3 regions of the Paenibacillus sp. PvR098 genome follow, and region 1 is predicted to be linked to each of the others. Evidence: riboswitches for the same ligand, from Rfam matches in the RefSeq annotation. Region 1 holds a riboswitch; each other region holds the start of a gene.
What was found. A riboswitch is a leader RNA that binds a small molecule or an ion and turns the genes downstream of it on or off. The one in region 1 is predicted to bind cyclic di-GMP.
Positions count from the first base shown of each region.

Region 1 (7,369 bases):
GCTGGAACAAAAGTGAACGATTGGTGGAAGATGATGAATAAATTAGCAAAAGCATTTTTTTTATTTGTTGGTATATATTTGGCTTTTCAGATCCTGAGCTTTACGATCGCGTTCATATTGGAGCACAGCCTGCTGTTCACGATCTTAGCAGGCAGCACTTATTTATTGGTCCGCTACAAAAACGATCTCATACGAACCCTGCCTGTATTAAGGAGGTACTACAGTCAAACGAGATCGTATACAAAATCGAAACTTAAGCAAGTAGAAGTTAGAATGGAAGTGTTGTTTAGAAATATAGAGGAAAAACAAAATAACTTAATGATTTACGTACGCGAACGTGAGCAAATCGCCGCAGATCTGCAGGAGAAGAATGAGGAAATTAAGCAGCTTGAACAAATGCTTCACGATCATCGCGATAGTTCAATCCATACCGATATCCTCCAACAAGATTTGCAAGAAAAGCTGCTGGAAGTGCAGCAGTTAAAAGCTTCCTATCACGACATGGAAGCCAAAATCAGTGACGCCACGCAAAAGGTCGTAAAGTTGGAACAGCAGCGATTAAAGCTTTTGGATGAGCGGAATCTGGTAACGAAACAGTTGGACGAATTGACAGTAACACTGAAAATTAATGAACAACGTAACCATCAGATGTCAGCTGAGATTGAGCGGTTGCAGGAACAACAGGAGAAGTTGGAAGCAGTGCTTGCGGGTTCAACCTCCAATGACGAAGTGGAACGAATACAAAATGAGATTGACATGCTGCGTACGCAGCGCGAAAGCCTGGAAGTTAAAATCAACGAATTACTTCATGAAAAACGAAATCTGGAAAGATACCGGACGGAGCTTGAAAGCACGTTAAAACATACTCACGAAGAGCTGGAAAAGCGGGTTCAGGAATTAGAGACGGTCCGGGCCAACGAAACTTTTGTCAAAAGCCAGTTAGATCAGGTACATGTACTGCTGGGTGATAAAGAAAAACAATTAACCAGCATTTCGGAGCGGTTACGCTATACCCAAGAGGAGAACCAATCGAAATTAGAGAAGGCCGGGCATAAAATCAAATCGTTAACCATGAAAATCGATGAATTAATCGGGTTAGAGCTTAGAAGCCGAGAGGATGCCGTGGCCTTGATTCAGTTAGCGCAAGAAAACAAAGAGCTTGAAGAAGAATTAATGAATGCACGAGAGTCCAGTTCTATGGAGAAGCATATTTTACAAAAGGAGTACAAACCGCGTTTTGAAAAAATTTACCCGCATGCCGAATTTCACAAAGAGTTTTTTCATGATTTCATTCAACTAACAACGAATGACCGGATCAATGTAGAACATGAGATTTGTCTTATGCATTATCGTCTGGCGGAGGTTGAATCGAAGAGACGTCCAAATACGGTGAATTCTACCGTAGGGAATTTACTGGAAATGCCTTTCTCGTCTAAAGGAAGAATCTACTATCGGCATCATCAAAACCGACTCTATATTTATCGGGTAAGCAAGACGGAAAAAGACCAGAAAGTGGTCATTCGATGGCTGCAAAACAGTTTAACTGCATAAAATGTAGGGCACTCGAAAGGGTGGCCCTACATTTTTTTTTAAAATCACGGCTGCTAGACTCATATTTATACTAGTAACTAACTCTTCCACCGCCTTAAGGAATTCCTTACGCTGTTCATGGTGCCTTTACTTGATTTTAAAGACGGAGACGGATTCATTTAAACCTTCTGCAAGCTGCGCAAGGGAATGTGACGTCGCGGCCGTTTCCTCCGAAGCGGCTGCTGCCTCTTGGCTAGCAGATGAGACGTTTTCAATGGAATGCATAACCTCATTAGACTGGGCAGCTTGCTCTTCGCATGCAGTCGCAATTTCCCCTACCTTGAGTTCCGTTTTGCTAATCATTTCAATAATTCGATCAAAAGCCTTTCTTGTCTCCTCGGACTGACTCACCCCGTCGGAAACGGCCATTACACTTCTATGCGTGTTTTCCTGCATGCCTTTGATAATTACTGTAATTTGTTTGGTAGCCTTACCGCTTCGTTCCGCGAGCTTACGTACCTCATCGGCTACGACCGCAAACCCTCTTCCTTGTTCTCCAGCACGTGCAGCCTCGATAGCCGCGTTGAGGGCGAGCAAATTGGTTTGATCCAAGATGTCGTAAATGACTTCGATAATTTCCCCGATTTTCCCCCGATTAAGTCTCGTAAATTATGAACCATATGGTTAACCGATGCTGTGAGCTGTCCCCATTCATCCTTGGAATGGATCGCGATTTCTTCAGTCAGATTTCCGGCTGCTATTTTTTCCGTCGTATGGATTAATTGCTTCAAAGGTGTAGTTATCGAGCGGACGATCCACAAGGCAAGCATACGCCGATGATGATCGCGATCACAATTACGGCAATGGTTGTATAGAGGATACCCTTGGTTGCGTTTGTGATTTCTGACATCTCGATGGCGCCGATAATTTTCCAACCGGTCAATTCGTTGGTGACAAATACCCCTTTATTGTTTACCCCATTGAACTGAAAATCAACGGCTCCAGTATTCGATTCGTAAAACTTGGTTACATATGGTTCTGTGTTCTCGGTACCCGGCTCAATCGTGGGATTGGTGACGTACTTCCCGTCCTTATCCAGAATAAACACGTAGCCATTTTGGCCCACTTTGATGCTGTTCACTCGTTTGGCAAGATCGGTCAAAACCAAGCTGCCGCCCGCCCACAACTCCCGACTCATCATCGCTCATTTTCGACGGGTTAGCGGCGATCTGGTTATTCGTTGCGGAGAGGAAGGGATCACTTACGATAGCCTTTCCTTTGTTCTCCGTCGCTGTAATAAACCAAGGCCTGGTCCGAGGGTCGTAACCCTCTATGGTTCGATCTGGGGAGAAAATCATCACTTCGGTATTGGTTCCGAAATAAACGACTTCGTATTGAGGGTTAATTGCTTTATATGGCTCCAATATGGCTCTAACCTGTGGACTAGCCGTGCCATCAACCATTTCGGCATGGATTTGTTGTGCCAAATAATCCATGTCGGATAGGCTTTTGGAGATAAGTGTATTAATTTCATGGTTTGCAGATTGAACGCTTTGACTTGCGCTTTGCATAATTTGATCTTCCACCTGTTGTCTTGCCTCCAGATAACAAAACCATCCGACGACGCTGCATGGCAGGATTAATATGACCAGAAATGCTGCGATCAACCGGGTTTGAATACTCATTTTCAACATGTGTGACTTCCTCCTGAGAGCATTGATTTGTGGTTTGTTTCAAAGTAGTTCCGAGAATCAGAAGCTAGGCTTTTGCTCCCCGATTTGAATCTAAACAAAAAAAAGAAGCTCCCCCTTTGGTGGCTCGGCTGCCATAGCATCATGCTTTAGGCCCCCAGCTTTGTATCCCTGCCTTTCTAAAGTGATATTTTTCCATATTACACATAGTTGTGGAAGATATCCAGTAAAAATAATCCATTTTTTACCACTTCATCACAAATACTATTCTTTTCTATACGAACGCATATTCGAGACAACCTCATGTCGCATGGCAATGATATCCTATACTGGAAAGTACCTATTTTCGCTTTTCGGAGGATTACATGACGAAGAAAACAGATAAAATTCAGATCGATATTTTAAACATTTTGATACAACTCGGATTGAACACGGCGATAATTCGTGATACCCCAAAAGACCAAGGTCCAACGGATGACATGACGGATTAACCCCGTGCATATCTAGTATTCAAACAATGATTGATTCATTTTTATGTAGTTCCTAAGAAGGAACTCTTCTGCTTTAGAAGAATAAGTAATATACAGGAAAATAGTACTAGTTTATCAAGGGGTATGAACATGATCGACAAAGTGATCCGCATTTTTAATATCATCAATGCCATTCAAGCTAATCCGGGGATTTCGGCAGCTGATCTCGCACTCAAATGCGATGTGAATATCAGAACGATTTACAGGGACTTGGATATATTGAGCTTGATCGCACCCGTTACCAATGAGGGACGGGGCACAGGCTACCGTTTTATGGGGAAATTTTTTCTTTATCCGCTCAATTTCTCGGAACAGGAGGCGTTCGTGCTTTCGCTGCTGCCTTCCGTGCTGGACAAAGATAAACTCCCGCCCGGATTTGATACGGCCTACGATAAGATAATGGCCACGCATTTAAAGGAGAAGTCCAAGCAAAACAGCATCATCGAAAACTTGGCGGATATCATCCAGATGGGGACGCCGGCGTATCGTAAAGAGACCCCGAATTTCCTTCAGCCGATCATTGAGGCGATTCTGGGGCAGAAAACAATCGATACGGTGTACCACACGCAGTATCGAGACGAAACAACCATGCGGAAAATAGATCCATATTATTTGGTGCCCCGTGACCAGCGTTTTTATTTAATTGGCTACTGCCACTTAAAACAGGCGATTCGCACCTTCCGAATAAGCCGTTTTCAGAAGGTGGAGATTACGAATCTCCCCTACGATAAAGGGGATTTTAACATCAAGCAGTACCTCAAAAACACGTGGACCATTGACCGTGGGGATAAAAATATGATGTTTAAGGTTAGGTTCGCCCCTGAAGTTGCACGTTACATAAAGGAAGAGGAGCTATTCGTTCGTCCCCGTATGAAGGATCAGAAGGATGGCAGCTTGATCTTTGAGGTCACGGTTAACAACGAAAAGGAGTTCGTAAACTGGATTCTTCAATACGGCCCCAATGCAGAGATACTGGAACCAAAGTCGGTGAGGGAAAGCTTGAAGCAGCAGCTTAGTCTTTGGGTCGAGATGTACAAGTAAGCTTGGAGGAAAATCCATGCATTGTGTTGAATGGACTCCATAGATCTTTTTGTTTGTGAATTCCTATTTTCTAACGGTATCAACAAGTTCAAGACAACGTGGGTGATCATGGGTGGGTTCAATACTTATAGATAAAAGCTTAGAGGGACGTTTGATAGCCAATTCGAACCCGCATGTACAATCTTTTTTACATTCGCATCAAATACAAACGTACGATCAGCTGTGCGAGGATGAGCTCCGATTATTGTTTAATGAAGATGCCGAAACCTTCTGGAGCGTGGTCAGAGTATTCGGCCTGCTTGGCGTTCGTTATAAAGGAAAGCTGCAGGCGTACTCATCCTTTGAGTTTGGGAAAGGCGATTTCCTCGTGTATCAAGGCAAGCTGACAGGGAACACAGCGGTAACGTATAGCTTCAAGCTTGAGCGTTTTTTGCGGCCGTTTTTGAGCTCTTTCGGCCTCAAGACGATATCCGACATTCATGGTTTATATCTGCTTAATATTCAGCACCAACTGGACAAGCTACATCTGTCAGAGTGGTACGGGGTTTTCGTAGAAGAATTGCTGCAGCAGCAGTTTGTGGTTCGCGGAGAGCTGGGGAAGCTGGAGGGAGAGGGTTGGGATCACAGCGGCACGGACGAATCATTCACCAAGACGGTGACCTTCGAGAACGTAGTGATCCAAATTCCGAATGTCATCCTTACACGGGACATAGCTCCCGACTTTTCCGGTTCGGTTGCTCGAAATATTCACTGTTTATTGAAAGACGGCCTGACCACTTATGGGCAGCTTCCGGACAACTTGGAGGACTACTTTCTTCATAAGCCGAGCATTGGTATCGGTAAAATCAACAGATTCAAGAATGAGCTTCTGAATAATATTGAAATTCATTGCCAGGAACGGGCAAATGTTGTTATAACCATGGAAACACCAACGGAGAGGCCGATCTATGTTCCTCCTCTCTTACGTGAGAAATCCATTGATCTGTTTCTTCCAGTCATTAACAGGTACAATGGTTATTCTTTAATCGTCGAGCAGCTATCCGAGATGGGAATTGTCAGGTGGGGCGAGCTTTGCCGCTATACGAAGACGGAGCTTACGGATGGACTGCGAAAGAAGCATGCAAGGATCTCTCGTATCCTACCCATATTTGAGGAATTATCGATTCATGTGGAAGGAGCAGAGGTAGAGGTTACGCTGGAGAGTCTATGGAAACGATTTTATAATGACCTGTCCGCGCTTGCTCATAATAATCGATTGGACTTCCTGGAGGAAAGACCTTGGGAGGTCTTATATAAACGTGTGAATAAAGGACCTTACAGGGAGGCGATGACGCTTCAGGAAATCTCCGACGAATTAGGGGTCACGCGTGAACGAATTCGGCAAATTGAGGTTAAGGCATTCGAGCTCTTCATCTTGCGGCATGTCCCTTTATTATTCGAGCTGAAAGAAACCGTGAGCGGCAGATATAACCTGGTATCCATCGAGGATATTCTGGGAGGACCCTTCACCATGAATGATGCGGAAGAGGCGGTGCTGGCTAGCATCGTTAAAAAATGTGATATCGGGCTGTTATACGATACGGAGTACCACGCATTCTTTGCCGGCGACAACGGGCAGGTGGATGAGGATATAGCAGAGTTGATCAAACATCTGATGAGCGAACAGCGTTGGTACCATCCTAGCAGACTTAAGGATAAAGTCAACGCATATTTCGAAAAAAATCCGACGTCCCTCCTGACACCGGACATGGTATTCGAGACCATCGTTCCCAATTGTTTCATCATGTTTCGTTCGCTTTATTTTCCTGCCGAAGGGACGAAGAAGGATCTGCTTTTACCTGTTTTTGAGGCATTTTTTCCTGAGGGCCTGGCGCTTATCAAAAACTCGCACCTGTTCACGGATATCGCACGAGAAATGTATCCGGATTATTTTGGAGATAACGATGACCGGAGCATTTATTCATCGCTGCTTCGCAATGAAGAAGAGGTTGTCATTTGGGATAACGGATACTATATTCCCAGGTCATCGATTTCGGTCGACCCGGGCGATCTTGTCCCCATAAAGGAATGGACGATTCAGCTCCTGAAGGAAAGCCAGGCCCCGCAAATCCGATTAACGAGAACGCTTTGGCATTTTAGAGAGGATCTTGAACAGCTTGGCATAACCAATGAGTATGCACTTTATACTTGTTTTAAGCTGTACGGCTCGGATGAGTTTGATTTCGTGAAGGCTCCCCGTATTTGTTTAAAGGGAGAGCTTGATGCCGCCAGGCAGCCGCTCACACAAATTTTCTATGACTATATTAAAGCTCAGAACAGAAAAGTCAGCCGCAAGGAAATTGTGGAGCATTTCAAAAATCAACTCGGCTGGGAAACATACCACATTGAGCAGCGGATGGGCGATCAGATCATTCGGGCTGGCTACGATGAATATATTCATATTGATAATTTACAAGTTAATCTGCAAGGTTTGGAAACCGTCAAAACCTGGCTCGTTAGAAAAATGGAGTCGGTCGAGTCGGTTGTCTCGATCAAAGTGGTGAATCGCGCCATTATGAAGCTGGCCAACATAGATTC
Region 1 covers NZ_JAFIBU010000001.1:2,455,470-2,462,838, reverse strand. The annotation lists gene JOE45_RS12225 (hypothetical protein) at 1-16, shown strand, start outside; gene JOE45_RS12220 (coiled-coil domain-containing protein) at 13-1,551, shown strand; partial or broken gene JOE45_RS23530 (methyl-accepting chemotaxis protein) at 1,678-2,178, opposite strand; partial or broken gene JOE45_RS24200 (HAMP domain-containing protein) at 2,250-2,360, opposite strand; gene JOE45_RS23520 (PDC sensor domain-containing protein) at 2,330-2,638, opposite strand; gene JOE45_RS12210 (PDC sensor domain-containing protein) at 2,622-3,224, opposite strand; cyclic di-GMP riboswitch class I at 3,340-3,423, opposite strand; gene JOE45_RS23860 (hypothetical protein) at 3,587-3,712, shown strand; gene JOE45_RS12205 (helix-turn-helix transcriptional regulator) at 3,842-4,792, shown strand; gene JOE45_RS12200 (sigma factor-like helix-turn-helix DNA-binding protein) at 4,905-7,369, shown strand, end outside.

Region 2 (7,369 bases), 2.4 Mb from region 1:
GAAGGACCTGTCCCAGCCTGTAGCACGCAACCTGAAGAAGCTGGATGTGGAAGTTGTCACTGAAGCAATGGCTCAGGGCTGCGAGCAAACTGACAAGGATGTAACGGTAACGTATACCGTGAAGGGTGAAGAGAAGAAAGTAACCGCCGATTACGTGCTGGTTACGGTTGGACGTCGCCCCAATACGGACGGCGACCTGTCTTTGGAGCTTGCGGGTGTGGAGGTCGGCGAACGCGGCTTGATCCAAGTAAACGACAAATGCCAAACGAACGTGCCTCACATCTACGCTATTGGCGACATCGTTCCGGGTCCGGCATTGGCGCACAAAGCTTCCTACGAAGCCAAAGTCGCGGCCGAATCGATCGCAGGGCTGCCTAGTGTAGTGGATTATAAAGTGATTCCTGCCGTTGTCTTCTCAGATCCGGAAATCGCTGGCGTCGGCCTTAGCGAGACGGAAGCGAAAGGGAAGGGCATCAACGTGATCGTTGGCAAGTTCCCATATGGGGCTAATGGACGAGCTCAATCGATGAACGCCACCGATGGCTTCGTGAAGCTGATCGGCGACAAAGACAGCGGACTGTTGGTTGGTGGGTATGTTGTCGGCGCAGAAGCATCCAATCTAATCGCTGAGCTTACGCTTGCGATTGAGATGGGGGCTACGCTTGAAGACATCGCGCTCACGATCCACGCGCACCCGACGCTTGGAGAGATCACGATGGACGCTGCTGAAGGCGCATTGGGCCATCCGATCCACCAGTTAGGAAAATAAGTGAACTATAAAGTCAGGGATGTATGGGCAGGACCCATGCATCCCTGACTTTTTTGTGTTTAGATATCTTTTAGTTGTGTTAATATGTTAGCATATATAACATAATTGTCGTCGTTGGAAAGTGGAATGGGATGCGGTTACTGCTGTTAAAGCACTTTTTATTCGATGATAATTCCATGATTGTTACATGGGCAGAGCGTAATGGGTATGCTGTGGAGACATTGTTTATTCCGGAGCGGGGAGCGTTATCGTCTTTTGACCTGCTGCGCATTGCCGACTGCTCCTCGGGCTTGTCCGACCTGTGGCATTGCGGAGACATGATTTACCCCGGAGCGGATAAGCTCGGCAGCGCCATGTCCGGATGGATTGCCGCGGAACGAATACGGAACGATTAGCATTACCCGTTTGGGGACGCCTCTACCGATAAGCAGCCCACATTGCAAGGAGCAGGCAGGCTGCACTTGTTGCAGCGTTAAGCCCATTGCTTAGATTCAATATACAGCAGTTTGTTGAGGAAGTGGCCATCTATTCTATTGGCCTGCTTCATTCATCGGAGCTTCTTGGTTAATGAGCCATTGAGCCGACCTGTGGAGCGGGTAAGAGCTGCTGCTGGTTTTTTGGAAGCTGGGGAACGATGACGCTTGACGGGTGTTCCGCTTTTTGTCTGGGATTTGGCGGAAACAGGTTCTCTGCGTTCATAGGTTGTGCGCAAGTTCCGGCTTTTGTTAAGATTCTGTTTATCCTTCCCTGTTTTTTGCTGGGGGGTTACCATTCGGCTTGGTACACCCGAAGCGGAAAGCGTCAAGACCTTGGTAGACTGGTTGTATTCCAACAGACACGCCTGTCCCTGAGTCAACCCAAGCATCGCGGCGATTTCTGAGGAGAGCAGAAAACCCCGGTCAAGCTCATTGTTAGGCACAGAGAGCCTGAGCTTTACGGTGACAGAGCCTCGGTTGAGCGTTATTAGTGAAGGACGTTTCTCTGCCATGCCAAGCATGCAGAGCAGTGCATATCCTATCGTAACGGTCGGTTCCTTTTTTTTCTTCCGATCGGTTTTCAGCGGGACTTGAACACGACTGACTAAGGCTCGTGTTAAAGTAAGTATTTTTGTTGATTCGTCGTAATGCACCCGATACCTTACTCCATCCCGAAGCCTCAGCGCATTGGCCGTTTCAGTCCCGACCTCAATATAGTGGAAGCCGCATTCATCCCCTTTTCCTCTTGTAACCAAGACTTGGCGCTCGGCATCGTCATGCTTCATCGTAATCAAAGCTCCGTCTTGAAGCACACGCAGATCGTGAGGTAACCCGTTCATACAGTCCAGGACGAGGTTCATTTCGTTCTGTCCCAGCTGTTTCGAAACCGAGACGTCCATAGTGCCATTCGCCAATTTTTTCACATCCTTCCCAGCAAACGTATTTCCTCTTTACATGATTTGCCCTATTATATATATGTTTTAAGTGTATGTGCGGCTTGTATCTTTGTCCTCATAAACGGTCTGCAGCATGTCCGATAAAAGAAAAAGGATGTATAATAAAGAAAAACTGCAAAAGGGTGTTAAAGACGTGTTTATCCATGCAATAAAGCTTACCTGTAATCAACTGGGCAGGGACGGTAATATACATGCGGTGACTGAATGGTATAAGTCGTGCAGGCGAAGACCGGATGTCGTACTAGGGGAACAGCGGAACTTATGAAAAGTGAATCCTTCGTAGGAATTGACGGCTGCGCCGCGGGCTGGGTGTCGGTGGGCTGGCGGCCAACGGGAGTTGGATTGCTGGCGTGTTCGGCGATCTGATGAGCCTGTGGGAAGCGTACCGGGAGGCGGGATTGTTATTGATTGACATGCTGATCGGTCTGGCGGCCGCAACAGAGCCGCGACGTTGTGACGTGCTGGCGCGGCAGCTCTTGAAGCTTGGACGGGCGTCCAGTATATTCCCCGCGCCGGTACGCGAAGTCTTGACCGCGTCAGACTATGTCGATGCGAATGCACTGCAGCGCAGGGTCAGCGGTCGCGGCTTATCGCGTCAGTCTTGGGCGCTCGTACCGAAGATTCGCAGCCTGGACGAGCTCCGATGCAGAGCGGGAAGAGGAGTAAGGCGGGATTTGAAGAACGAATGATGCATCTGCGAGGTGTATATGGGCAAGCGGATGAGGTCGTTACCGAGCTAATGCACAGAAACCCGCGCAAAGCGCTTGCCCGTGATGACATCGCCGATGCGCTGGTACTTGCCGTAACGGCATGGTTAAGTGCAAGTGCGGGCAAGCTGAAGGAGGTTCCCAGGGAAGGAGATTGGGACCGCAATGGAAGGGGGCGAACCATCTCCTATTACTGTTTTTCTTAAAGACGAAAGGTTGGAGGAGTAATGCCGAATAAATGGGTAAGCATTATGGTTGAGAAAGCTGCGGATGGCATTTGTCTTTTAAAATGGGATGGACATCATTTGACCATTGAAGAGGCAAATCCGGCTTTTTACCAGATCATCGGCTATACAAAACAGGAGCTTTGGAAGGAAACCTTCTTATCTTTTTTATCGAACGAATACAGGGCATGGGTACTGAAGCGGTTGGAGTTTTTTGAGTATGAGGATACCTTGTTTTCAGAGGCATGTTGGACCGTAAAACACGGAATTCAAATGGACGTGGAGCTTTCCTTACGGGAAACAGTTATGGACGGGTCCCATTATTATATTATGATTGTTCGTGATGTTAGCGATAAAAAATGGATTCTGTGTCAAGGGTCCGGATTTGATATGAGAGGAACGCTTACGCCGAAATTTCGTTTTGTCGATTGCTCGTTCCACTCTCCACTGCTGGAGATGAAGAGAAGGGATCTTGTCTCGCAGTCTTTTCTTTCTTTTGTCGGGTCACGGAGTTTGCTCCAAGTAAGGCACATGCTCCGCCAAGCCGTATTGACAGGCTCTGGTTTTAGTATGAGCATGGAGTGGGTGAGCAACAATCAAAAAGCCGAAGTGGAGTTTCGTTTTCAGCCTTTGCTGAATGGTAGACAGGAAGTAACCCGAATTGCGTTTGTCGGAAGAAGACTTACGAAGGACGAAGCACAGGAGCAGTCCAAAATGGCCCTTTCGCTGAGGATGCTGATGGCGGAACGTCAAATAACGGTGACCAAGCTCTCGGAGCTTACCGGGCTGTCGATCGGTACGATTTCCAAAATAAGGAACGGAAAAATCACAAATCCTCACAAATATTCTATACAATGTATTGCGGAAGCGCTTGACGTCCATTTGAATGACCTCTGGAAGGAGTAGATATGTAATATAATGTAAAAACAATGAAGAATAATGCAAGGTTTTAACCTTTGTGTCGAATTTTAGCGAAAATTAACACGCGAATTACATACCACAAGAATGGAATAGCCCTTCTGGATATGTACATGTTGATGTTTGCCATCCCAATTGACTATAATTTAATTATTATTAATATTTTTTCATTACGATAATGGCAAACTTGCTGAAAGGCAAGGACGCAAAGCAATGGGCCTAAGGTTAGTATTCTAATACTATGGCTGCCATGCCGCCGATAATGGGAGGAACGTATGATTCGATGCACCTTTCCCCGGCTGGAGAAAGGTGTATTTTTGTCTTACCGTCAAACGTTTGATCCGATGGAAGGAGGTAGTCCGGATGTCCGACTCTATTTCGGAACTGGATTTGGTCAAAATGATAAAATCCATGGCGTTAGATTCTGCGCCTAATGAAACTGAATTCTCGGATTTTGCCAAAGGGGAAGACGACAGCAAGCAAAGGGAGTATACGGGTCAGGGTTGGTTGCGGGTAAGTGGAAATGAGATTTTTGTCCAAGATGACGCGACATCCCCCCTTACTATAGAGGCCATACCTCCGGTCAAGCTGACTATGAACGGAGAAACGGTATCCGGTGTGGTGACCGTAACATCAAAGGATAAGTTGATTTGGTCCGTAGAAGAATCTGCTTTGTTCGAAATCCAAGTGTCCGAGGATGGGATGCAAGCGCACTTGCTTGTGCGTTCGCCCGTCAGGTATGTATGGAAGCTCAGTGAGTGTGAGCCTGCGTCCCATTTGGTTCTCAGAGCGGAAGAAGACCAATCGATTATTTTAAATAAACTGGAACTTAATGATATTACTCATGAGCTGGACCGTTTGTCGATTGTGAAAAATCGAAATATTGGCGCCATATTCGAAGAAGTGCTGCATCCGACATATGAGCCGGTTCTAATCGCGCGAGGCAAGCCTCCTGTTCCAGGGAAGGATGCGGAGCTGCAGCTATTTTTCACGGAGCAAGTGGAAAATCAGTATGTGGAGATTGGCGGAGTCATAGATTACAGAAGTCATTTAAACATTCCGTCGGTAACTCCGGGAGATGTGATCGCCCGAAAAACACCGCCCGAGGAAGGGACTGTTGGATACGATGTCTATGGGAATTTTATTCGCCCTAAGGAGCCCCAGGACATTGTTATTGTAGCCAAAGATGGGGTGCAAATACGGGAGGATGGCTTCGTCATCGCTATGAGCGAAGGAAGACCGCGTATCACCGGGAACCAGACGAAGTTTTTTGATATTACCAAGGCGTTCATCGTTCCCGGCGATGTTAACATTGAAACGGGCCATATCGTATTCTCCGGCGACATTATTGTCTATGGAAATGTTATGGAGAATATGATCATAGAATCGCTTGGTAACGTCTATATCTCGGGCAGCGTCTATAACGCTACCGTTACGGCAACCGGGAGTATCCGTATTCAAGGAAATGCTATCAAAAGCAATCTGTATTCGGGCTATTTCGGGGTTCTCCATAACCGATTATACAACGGCTCCCAATTATTAATGTCCCAGTTCGAGCAGCTGATTGAAGCAGCCAAGATGCTCACTGAGATGGTGGAGAAGAAGGGGCAGAAGCCTCATTACGGACAAATTATTTTACTTTTGGTGGAGAATAAGTTTAAAGAAATTCCCAAACAGGCCAAAGAAACGTTGTCGGTCATCGTCAACATTCGATTCCGTGACAAAACGTCTTGGTTGAATCTGAAAGACATGCTGGAGCGATTCCTTCAGCTGTCGCGGATGCCTCAGCTGATTACGGAAGCAACCATTTTCGGTATTCTGAACTCACTCAAGGAGACCGTTCAACACGTCGGAAGTATGCAAGAGGCTAAAGTGCGGATTGATCTAGCGCAGTGCCATTTATCGACCCTCAAATCAAACGGCGACATACTTATTCGTAAAGAAGGAGTTCTGCAAAGCGATTTGTATTCGGCAGCCAATATTATTTTCTACGATAAAGATGCTGTATGCAGGGGATCTCGTTTGGAAGCGGATGGCGTCATTTCAGCGATGATGGTGGGTGGTCAAACGGGGGCGCCGTCGGTGCTGAAGTCCAAGACCAAAATTATGTTAAAAAGCATGAGCTCTGGAAGAGTGTGCATAGGAAATTACTGTATTGAAGTTTTCGATAGCATAGAGGATCAGACGATTGATTTGGAATGGGTGAAGAATCGGGCCTATTCCGCCATTGGTATTCAAAATCAACAGACGAACGGTAAATTGGCATGATGGTGGATGATAAAGTTTCTACTCCGTTGCTGGACATGTCGCATTTGCTGGGCAAGAGGTTGAAAAAAAATATATATAGTCGGTATGGAATATTAATTCTTCCTGCATCCTCCATTCTTACAACGGAAAGTATCCAATCGATTCATCAGCACGGCCTGAAACTTCGCAGTAATGATGTGGTTAGTCCGGAATTCGAGCCTGAGCAGCTTGTAGGGTTTGCCGTTAATGAGATGAAGGAGTTATTTGCGGATATCCGAACTGCCGGCCGGGTTCCCGTTGACAAGGTATATAGTACGGTTCTACCAGCCATCAACAAGCTTGTGAAAAGCTCTGACACGCATCGCATCTTGTTGGCCCTTGAGACGCAGGATGATGATACATTCAAGCATAGTGTCGGAGTAAGTGTTATGGCGGGACTAATTGGCAAATGGCTAGGCTTGTCCGTACAGGAGCGTGTCCGAATCAGCATGGCTGGGCTTTTTCACGATGTAGGCAAGCTCTTCGTTCCTCTATCTATCCTTCATAAGCCGGGTAAATTAGACGATAATGAATTTCGTGAAATCAAGCGTCACTCGCAGTATGGGTATGAGCTTCTCCGCCGCGAGTCGGGTCTGGACCCGCTTATTGCTTTGGCTGCTCTGCAGCACCATGAAAGGGAGGATGGCAGCGGTTATCCTGCTGGGTTGTCCGGTAATCGTCTTGAACAAGTCAGTAAAATTGTTGCGGTCGCCGATGTGTTTCATGCTATGTCCTCCAAAAGGGCCTATCGGAATGCGTTGCCTCTGTTTGATGTTCTACAGAGTATTGCCGATCATGCATACGGGCTGCTGGAGCCAGGGATCGTTCGCTGCTTTATCCGGCATATGACTGAATGTATGATCGGCAGTCGTGTAAGCTTATCCGATGGAACGCAAGCGACCGTAGTGATGGTTCACGTGGGGGACCCGTTTCGTCCACTAGTGTATGGATCCGGTCAGTTTATCGATTTGAGGCAGCGGCCGGAATTGAAGATCGGAAGTTTAAGTAGCGGGACACCCGTTCCCGTCTAATC
Region 2 covers NZ_JAFIBU010000001.1:17,730-25,098, forward strand. The annotation lists gene lpdA (dihydrolipoyl dehydrogenase) at 1-769, shown strand, start outside; gene JOE45_RS00085 (hypothetical protein) at 901-1,164, shown strand; gene JOE45_RS00090 (hypothetical protein) at 1,317-2,159, opposite strand; partial or broken gene JOE45_RS23270 (DUF429 domain-containing protein) at 2,567-3,114, shown strand; gene JOE45_RS00105 (PAS domain S-box protein) at 3,136-4,038, shown strand; cyclic di-GMP riboswitch class I at 4,221-4,311, shown strand; gene JOE45_RS00110 (FapA family protein) at 4,414-6,318, shown strand; gene JOE45_RS00115 (HD-GYP domain-containing protein) at 6,315-7,367, shown strand.
Region 2: linked by a shared signal. The riboswitch ahead of JOE45_RS00110 (FapA family protein) and the one ahead of JOE45_RS12210 (PDC sensor domain-containing protein) in region 1 are both predicted to bind cyclic di-GMP.

Region 3 (7,369 bases), 940 kb from region 1:
GCTGGTATGCGATATGGGCAGATAATAAACTGATTTCGCGAATACTCCGCAGGACAGTAAATCCGGCCTCCGGATGCTCCCTTCCCACACTATTCACCGCTTTTCCTATATCATGAAGCAAACATCCCAATGCAAGATCCCGGAGCATTAATTCGTTATAGCCAAGAATTTTACCCACTTGCAGGGACAGTATCGCTACATTGACCGCATGGGCATAAGGTTTTAGTTCCACGGCCAACGTTGTAGAGGGTACGGGCAAAACAAGGGACCGGCTTTTGATTTCCTGGATAAGACGTCCTGTTCCTTGAAGTAATTTTATAGTGGGCATCTGCTTCTTTAATTTTACGGCATTGAAGGCTTCCTGAACCGACTGCACAATATCCATCCATGATGGAATATCGATCATTTCCTCCAGTGTAATTCCTTTGGATTCGGCGTCTTCAACAATCAAATTTTTGATGCCAATTTGAACTAATCTTTCCAAATATTTAGGATGAATGGTCTGGTTTGCGGACAGCAGCATACGGCGCTGACTGTCATATACCGGCTTCGCCAACTGCATGGTCCTGTCATCATATTCAGTGATAGGAATCAATCTCACAGTGTTCATTCCCCTTCTATAATAATTAAATCACTTATCTAACTCTAAAAATTGATACGGCACTATTCAATTCATCCGCAAGCCCTGCAAGGGATTGAGCTGTAGATGCGGTTTCCTCGGAAGCTGCTGCCGCTTCTTCTGTTGAGGCGGAGATACTTTCGATCGATGCGAGCACCTCCGAGGATTGAGCAGACTGTTCTTCGCTCGCCGCGGCGATTTCCGTTACCTTGTGGGCGGATTCATTAACCATCGTGATAATATGCTCAAATGCTTCCCCGGTTTTTTGCGACGATACGACGCCTTCCCCTACGGCTTTCACACTTTGCTGGGTATTCACCTGCATCCCTTTAATTATAGCCGTGATTTGCTTGGTCGCTTCACCGCTGCGTTCGGCCAACTTACGTACCTCGTCCGCAACAACCGCAAACCCCCGGCCCTGGTCTCCAGCGCGAGCCGCCTCAATCGCCGCATTCAGAGCTAATAGATTCGTTTGCTCGGCAATATCGTCAATGACTTCAATAATTTCCCCAATTTTATTCGAATCTTCTTCGAGGCGGGACATTTGCTGATTGACTAGCTGCATACCTTCAATCGAGAAACGGACCACTTTGCCGCCTTCCTGCGCAATTCCTACCGTGCTGTTGGACAATTCAGAGGCTTGCTCAGCACCCTTAGCTACTGAGTCAATGGCGTTAGACAATTCCTTGAACAATTCGTTCATCGTTTGAGCGTCATTGGCCTGACTGGTTGTACCGCTCGCAATCTCCTCGGTGGTAGCGGATATTTGCTGGGACGCTGCAGCGACGCTTTCCGCTGATGCCATAATCCCGCTAACCGTTGTTCTTAAGCTTAGCACCATGTCATTGATCGAATTAGCCAACTGCCCTATCTCGTCTTTCGTATCGATATCCGCTGTTTCTCTTAAATCGCCTCCGGCTACTTTATCGACTAACCCCACCACGCGATTCAAAGGACGTGAAATAATTTGAGAGATGAAGTAACCGAATCCAATACTGAAGAGCAGGGAAGCAAGGATAATCGTTATCGTAATGGTTCGGGAGCTTGCGTAAGTAGCATTGGCCTCCTGATTCGCTTTTTCCGCGGTCTGAATGTTTAAGGAAATTAACTCCTGTAAAATCGTTTCGGCTTGGTCGCCTACTTCTCTAAAACCGGGAGCAAGTCTTAAATATCCTTCCACATCTCCGGCATGAGCGGATTGAATCGCCTGATCCAATATCCCTTTATAAGCTTGCCATGCGGGGTCAAATTTCTTTAACAATTCCTGTGCTTGCGAGTCCAAGCCTGTTTTGCTGTATTTATCGATGTTTGCGTCAATTTGTATTTTAAGTTCTTGTATCCTTTGTTCATAATTATTTTTAGCCTCAGGCGTATTCGCTACGAAGTTCATATCGCGAATATTCACTCTGATTCGTTGATACAAAATTTGTGAACTGGAAAGATCATTAATCGGTATTAAACGATCATTATAAGTGATCGTGATCTCGTCATTTAATTTACCCATGTTATTTAATCCAAAGAACCCCACACATGCAAGCAGGATGGCCATAAAGACAAATGCTGAAATCAATTTCACAGACGTTTTCAAATCATAAAACCATTTCATTAGTAGTAAGCCCCTTTTTTAATTTATAAAACCTTAGCGTCATATCCCCATTTTCAACAGAAGACCCATCACCACCAACATCAATTTGACGAATTTAAAAATAAAAACTCCATTCCGTTCTAGCATGTCGATGATTTCCTGCAATGATATGATCTTTCATATTTTTCTATTTTATGGTCAAAAAAAGGACCCCCAAAGGGTCCTGTTCTCCCCCATTGGCAACCCGGCCGTCATAGCTAGCACCTTAGACCCGTGGCTTTGCGCCCTTACCTTTCGGCAAGTTTGCCTTTATCAAATAGAATTTAGGTAATAATAACCATACATCAAAATACACTGAATCAAAAACAAATGTCAATAATCATTGGATTTTGTCGAAAAATGTACAAATATTTTTGAAAAGTATCAGAATTATTATTTGTTTACATGATCTTACAGTCCCGTTATCCAGTACATATAGTCTGATGGTCTTAATTATAGTTTTCACACCCATAACCAAACTGCGGTTTGTGTTCCAGCATCTACGGATGAATTGGCGACTGTTCCATAACAGCACCTCTAATGAATAAACTGCTATATTCTAAAGTAATCAGTTCATCCCAATCGTTAACTATGTAAAGCAGATAACGTATGAAGCATCCGTTGATGCGTCATAGGTGCCAGCCCAGTTGACGAATTTCATAATCTTCTGTAATAATAAATCGTAGTTAAAAACAAAAAACAATAGCAGGAGAAACTTTCTATGGACCATAATATGGAAATGTTAATCGACTTGTTCGACAAGTATACGAATGAACAAATGGCTGATTTGTCCGACTTTTCGTATGAAGGCCGGAATATGACCCGGGATGAGACGCTTGTTATCGTGTCAACCCTTCGGGCTTCCCGCATAGCCAGAGGATATATCAACGGCGGACGTACAAGGCAAAGGGAATCGAACTAGCCTATGAAGCAACCTAAAAACCAACAGATTGCCACTGAGCATCTGTTGGTTTTATTTAGTTCAGCTAAGCTTCCAGTTTATCTCGCCATTCCAAACTTCTTGGCGAGTTTCCCGGTTAACTTGTTCGAGTCAGCGACTTTAGCGAACGGTATACTCCGGTAAAACGTCCACACAAAATAAGGTTTTTTCCCGTACGTGGGCAAATCGCTTTCAGATTCAAATGGTAGCAGGCTGCAAGTAGCTCTCCCATAGGTCAATCAGAACCTTATCTTTTCTTGGCGTATCCGGCCCCCATAAATCCGAAGCATCAAATTCAACAAGGTATACGGGTTCTTTAATCGCTTGTTCGGAATAAATATTGGTCTCTGGCAATTTGTAATTCCCATGGATTTCTTTTACGCATCCCATTTTCCCTTTGGCATAACTGGGTAATCGGATATGTCCCTTCGAATGGATAAGCTTCGTTATAACTGTATCCCCCGGCTTAAATTTTGGAGCTGATTCGCGAGTGATGTTCAGAGCCGTTTTGTTGTCGCGAACGTATTTCAATTGAGTCAATGCGTTCAGAAGATCCTGGTTTTCATCAAGAGAAAATCCCTTCTTTATTTCCTGTATCTCTACATCATTCAGAACGCCTTTCTCAATTAACAAGATCAATAAGCCATATAACCATTTTTCGTAGTACGAGAAGGCCAAGTAAAAATCGGGTTTGACTCTTTCAACCGCATAACGGACTTCATCCAGATTAATTACATTTTTTTTACTTAGAGTAACAAGCATCGCCCGCATTTTACCTTCCCAATCTGCATGAAAAACCGGTTCATTTTCCTCACGTACTATTTGTCCAAAACCTTGCATTCCGCCCATATCATGTACACCGTTCATGTCAAATACCCCTTTCTATATCACTCACCTATAAAAGTGAGACGAGGGCGAAATCATCCTCGTCTGATTAATAGTGTTCCTGTTATTATTTGCGGATCGTTTCAATGAATTCTTTAATTAGCGTATTAGCCGAGTATTTAGCATAGACTTCATCTCGTATCGCATTGAAGCTTTCCGTATTGGTCAGTTCGGTAACGTTTACTCCTAATTTTTTCAGTTCTACCAGGTTTTTATGTTCACGCTCTATCGCTTCTTGATTTCCCCAATCAATGGCAGCTTGCATCGCCTCTGCCACGATTTTTTGATCTTCCGCCGACATTTGATCGTGTATCATTTTACTCATGACTACGATGCCGGGAAATGCCATATGGTTCGTAATTGTTAAATCTTTTGCGATTTCATAATATTTTTCCGAGAACAGTGCATCGGTGTCAATATCGATTCCGTCGATCACTCCGGATTGTAAGGAAGTGTATATTTCAGGCAGCGGTATTGGCGTAGGCCCTGCCCCTACGGTTCTCCAGAAGTCCAGAATGGACGGGCTTCCAAGCACGCGGATTTTCTTCCCCTTCAAATCTTCCGGGCTGTCAACAAAGCCCTCCTTCATGAAAACCTGACGGATTCCCGTCGTTAAGTATGCCAATCCCTGAATCCCGTTTTTACTCAATTCATCCAGAATTTTTTGCGCAGGCTCTGTCTTCGTTGCCGCTGTCGTTTCTTCCAGATTCTTAAACAGAAATGGCATGCTCCATGCATTAAAAGCTTCAGCACGGGTACTCATATACGCGTTAGTGATAATTCCGAATTCCAGTGTTCCGCTTTCTAACTGCTGCACCATGTCTTTCTCAGCTCCAAGCTGACCTGCCGGAAAAATATCCACCTTCATGCGGCCATTGGAACGAGCCTGTAATTCTTCATTAAATTTTTCCGAGGTTTTGTGCCAGACGTGAGTAGGCTGCGTGATATGCGTTAGTTTGAATGAATACGTTTTACCGCTCTGTTCTTGATCAGATCCCTGATTGGATGGCGCCTCTCCTCCTCCACACGCGCTAAGAAGAATGGACGAGCCTAACATCGCAGCTAATGTGAGTGATAACGTTTTTTTCATGTGGTGATACCCCCCAATTTTTAATGGATCACTAAACAGCAGGTTCAATCTTATCAAAATACTCCAAAACTTCTTCAATACTAACTACTTCAGCATACTTCGCCTGAAGGTCAAACAGACTTTGTTCATGTGCCATTTGTGAACGGTCTCCAACAGCCTCCCTTACAACAATGGGACGGAAACCGGAGGATATTCCGTCAACTGCCGACGCACGTACGCAACCGCTGGTTGAGCATCCTGTGAGAATAACAGTATCAACCCCTTGAGACACTAACCGGGAAGTTAAATCTGTTCCGAAGAATGCAGAAGCGTATTTTTTGGTCAAGATCATATCGCCTTCTTGATAATCAAGCGCCGGATCAATCTCCACCCCCGTAGTACCCGCTTTTAGTGTTTCGAGCCCTTTTTGCTTTAACGCCCACGCCCCTGCATCCCGAAAATTGTCATCATCATAAGCAACCCTTGTAAATATAACAGGGATTTTACGACTGTGAGCTGCTTCAAGAAGGCGATTGTTCGCTGCAATCTGTGACTCTAAATTGGAAGCCAAAAGCATTCTTGGATTCTTGTAATCGGTAAACGCGGGAGTGAGATCAATAATAACGAGTGCCGGCCTCTTACCAAAACCGATATTCATCCCAAAGCCTTTTTCCTTAAAAAATTGTTCTTCATCTGTTTTTGAACGATATTCTTCCATGTTTACCCCCCAGATCGTATCTATTTTTTCAAAACCAAGCGATCCAAAACGAGATCAAAACGACATCACGGCTCGGTCGGACCAATAACCCCACGCTCTTTCCAGAGCCAACGGACTGAACATTACTTCCATAGCCGCTCTGCCTTGACCACTTCTTCAAGAGACCCGCTAGCCTTGATCACGCCGTGTCCTCGCAGCAGGACTGCCCGCTTGTTTCCAAAGGTTCTGGATACCCGTTCCGAAAGCGGAGTCGCATGATCATTTGAATCCCTCCATGAATAGTTTGATTCCGCCGAATCTACTGTTTCAGCTAATCGTATGACTCTTGGAAAAAAAGTTGTGTAAGTGCTTACAATTGTTATTATAAATATAAAACAACTATGATACAATTGAATAATAGTCATTGTATCATGCGGTTTACGCATCTTTATGCGGAGGTTCTACATTTATGAATTTAGAAAATCTAATCACGTTCTGTACTGTCGCCCACCACAAAAGCTTTAATAAAGCAGTGATGCTGAGCAATAACTCACTGCCTGAATCAAACGCCCATCGCCCCGATCCACAATAAAACCGTGGTCGGGGCGATGGGCAAATTCATCCTATTTGATTGTTTCCCATTTCCTATTACCCGCCTATATGAGACATTTCCACTTTCTTTCTTTTCTTAAGCCCAGGCGTGTTGGAAAGCCTTTCTTCGGAATACCGATCCGCTCGATGACTCCAATAATCCGTGATTAACTCCCGAATCTCCTGATCGCTTAAGCCCTCCCGCAAGGGATCTCGCAGATCCGTCCCGGCAGAAGCGAACAGGCAGCTGTACAGCTTCCCTTCCGCAGAAACTCTTATCCTCGTGCATGTGGAGCAAAAAGCTTGAGTGACCGAAGAAATCAAACCGATCTCGCAATCCTCCCCTACATAGCGATAGCGTGAGGCCACCTCACCGTAATGATTAGGCTCGACCGGTTCAAGCGGCATTTCCTGATGGATTCTCTGGACGATATCTTGACTGGGAAGCACCTGATCCAGTCTCCATCCATTGGAATTGCCTACGTCCATGTATTCAATAAAACGCAGAATGTGCCCTTGCTCCCGAAAATACCTGGCCATGGGAAGCACATCCTGATCGTTTGTTCCCTTTTGAACCACCATATTCACTTTCACTTTCAAGCCCGCTGCTGCAGCCGCTTCGATTCCTTCAAGTACATGGGATACCTTAAATCGGCGGCCGTTCATCTGTCCAAACCGGATATCGTCCAGGCTATCCAGACTTACCGTTACCCGGTGCAGCCCGGCTTCCTTCAGAGCTTGCGCGTGCTTAGCCAGCAAAGAGCCATTGGTCGTCATCGCAATATCCCTGACTCCATCGATCCCTTGGATCATGTGAATGAGCATAGGAAGATCTTTGCGCATGAGCGGCTCCCCTCCGGTGATCCGCACTTTCTCCACACCCAGAGATACAAAGATCCGGGAAATGCGAGTCAATTCTTCAAAAGTGAGAAGCTTTTCTTTAG
Region 3 covers NZ_JAFIBU010000001.1:1,519,056-1,526,424, forward strand. The annotation lists gene JOE45_RS07600 (HD-GYP domain-containing protein) at 1-601, opposite strand, end outside; gene JOE45_RS07605 (methyl-accepting chemotaxis protein) at 636-2,225, opposite strand; cyclic di-GMP riboswitch class I at 2,440-2,522, opposite strand; gene JOE45_RS07610 (hypothetical protein) at 2,965-3,165, shown strand; gene nthB (nitrile hydratase subunit beta) at 3,382-4,050, opposite strand; gene JOE45_RS07620 (TRAP transporter substrate-binding protein) at 4,136-5,158, opposite strand; gene JOE45_RS07625 (isochorismatase family protein) at 5,190-5,855, opposite strand; gene moaA (GTP 3',8-cyclase MoaA) at 6,483-7,369, opposite strand, start outside.
Region 3: linked by a shared signal. The riboswitch ahead of JOE45_RS07605 (methyl-accepting chemotaxis protein) and the one ahead of JOE45_RS12210 (PDC sensor domain-containing protein) in region 1 are both predicted to bind cyclic di-GMP.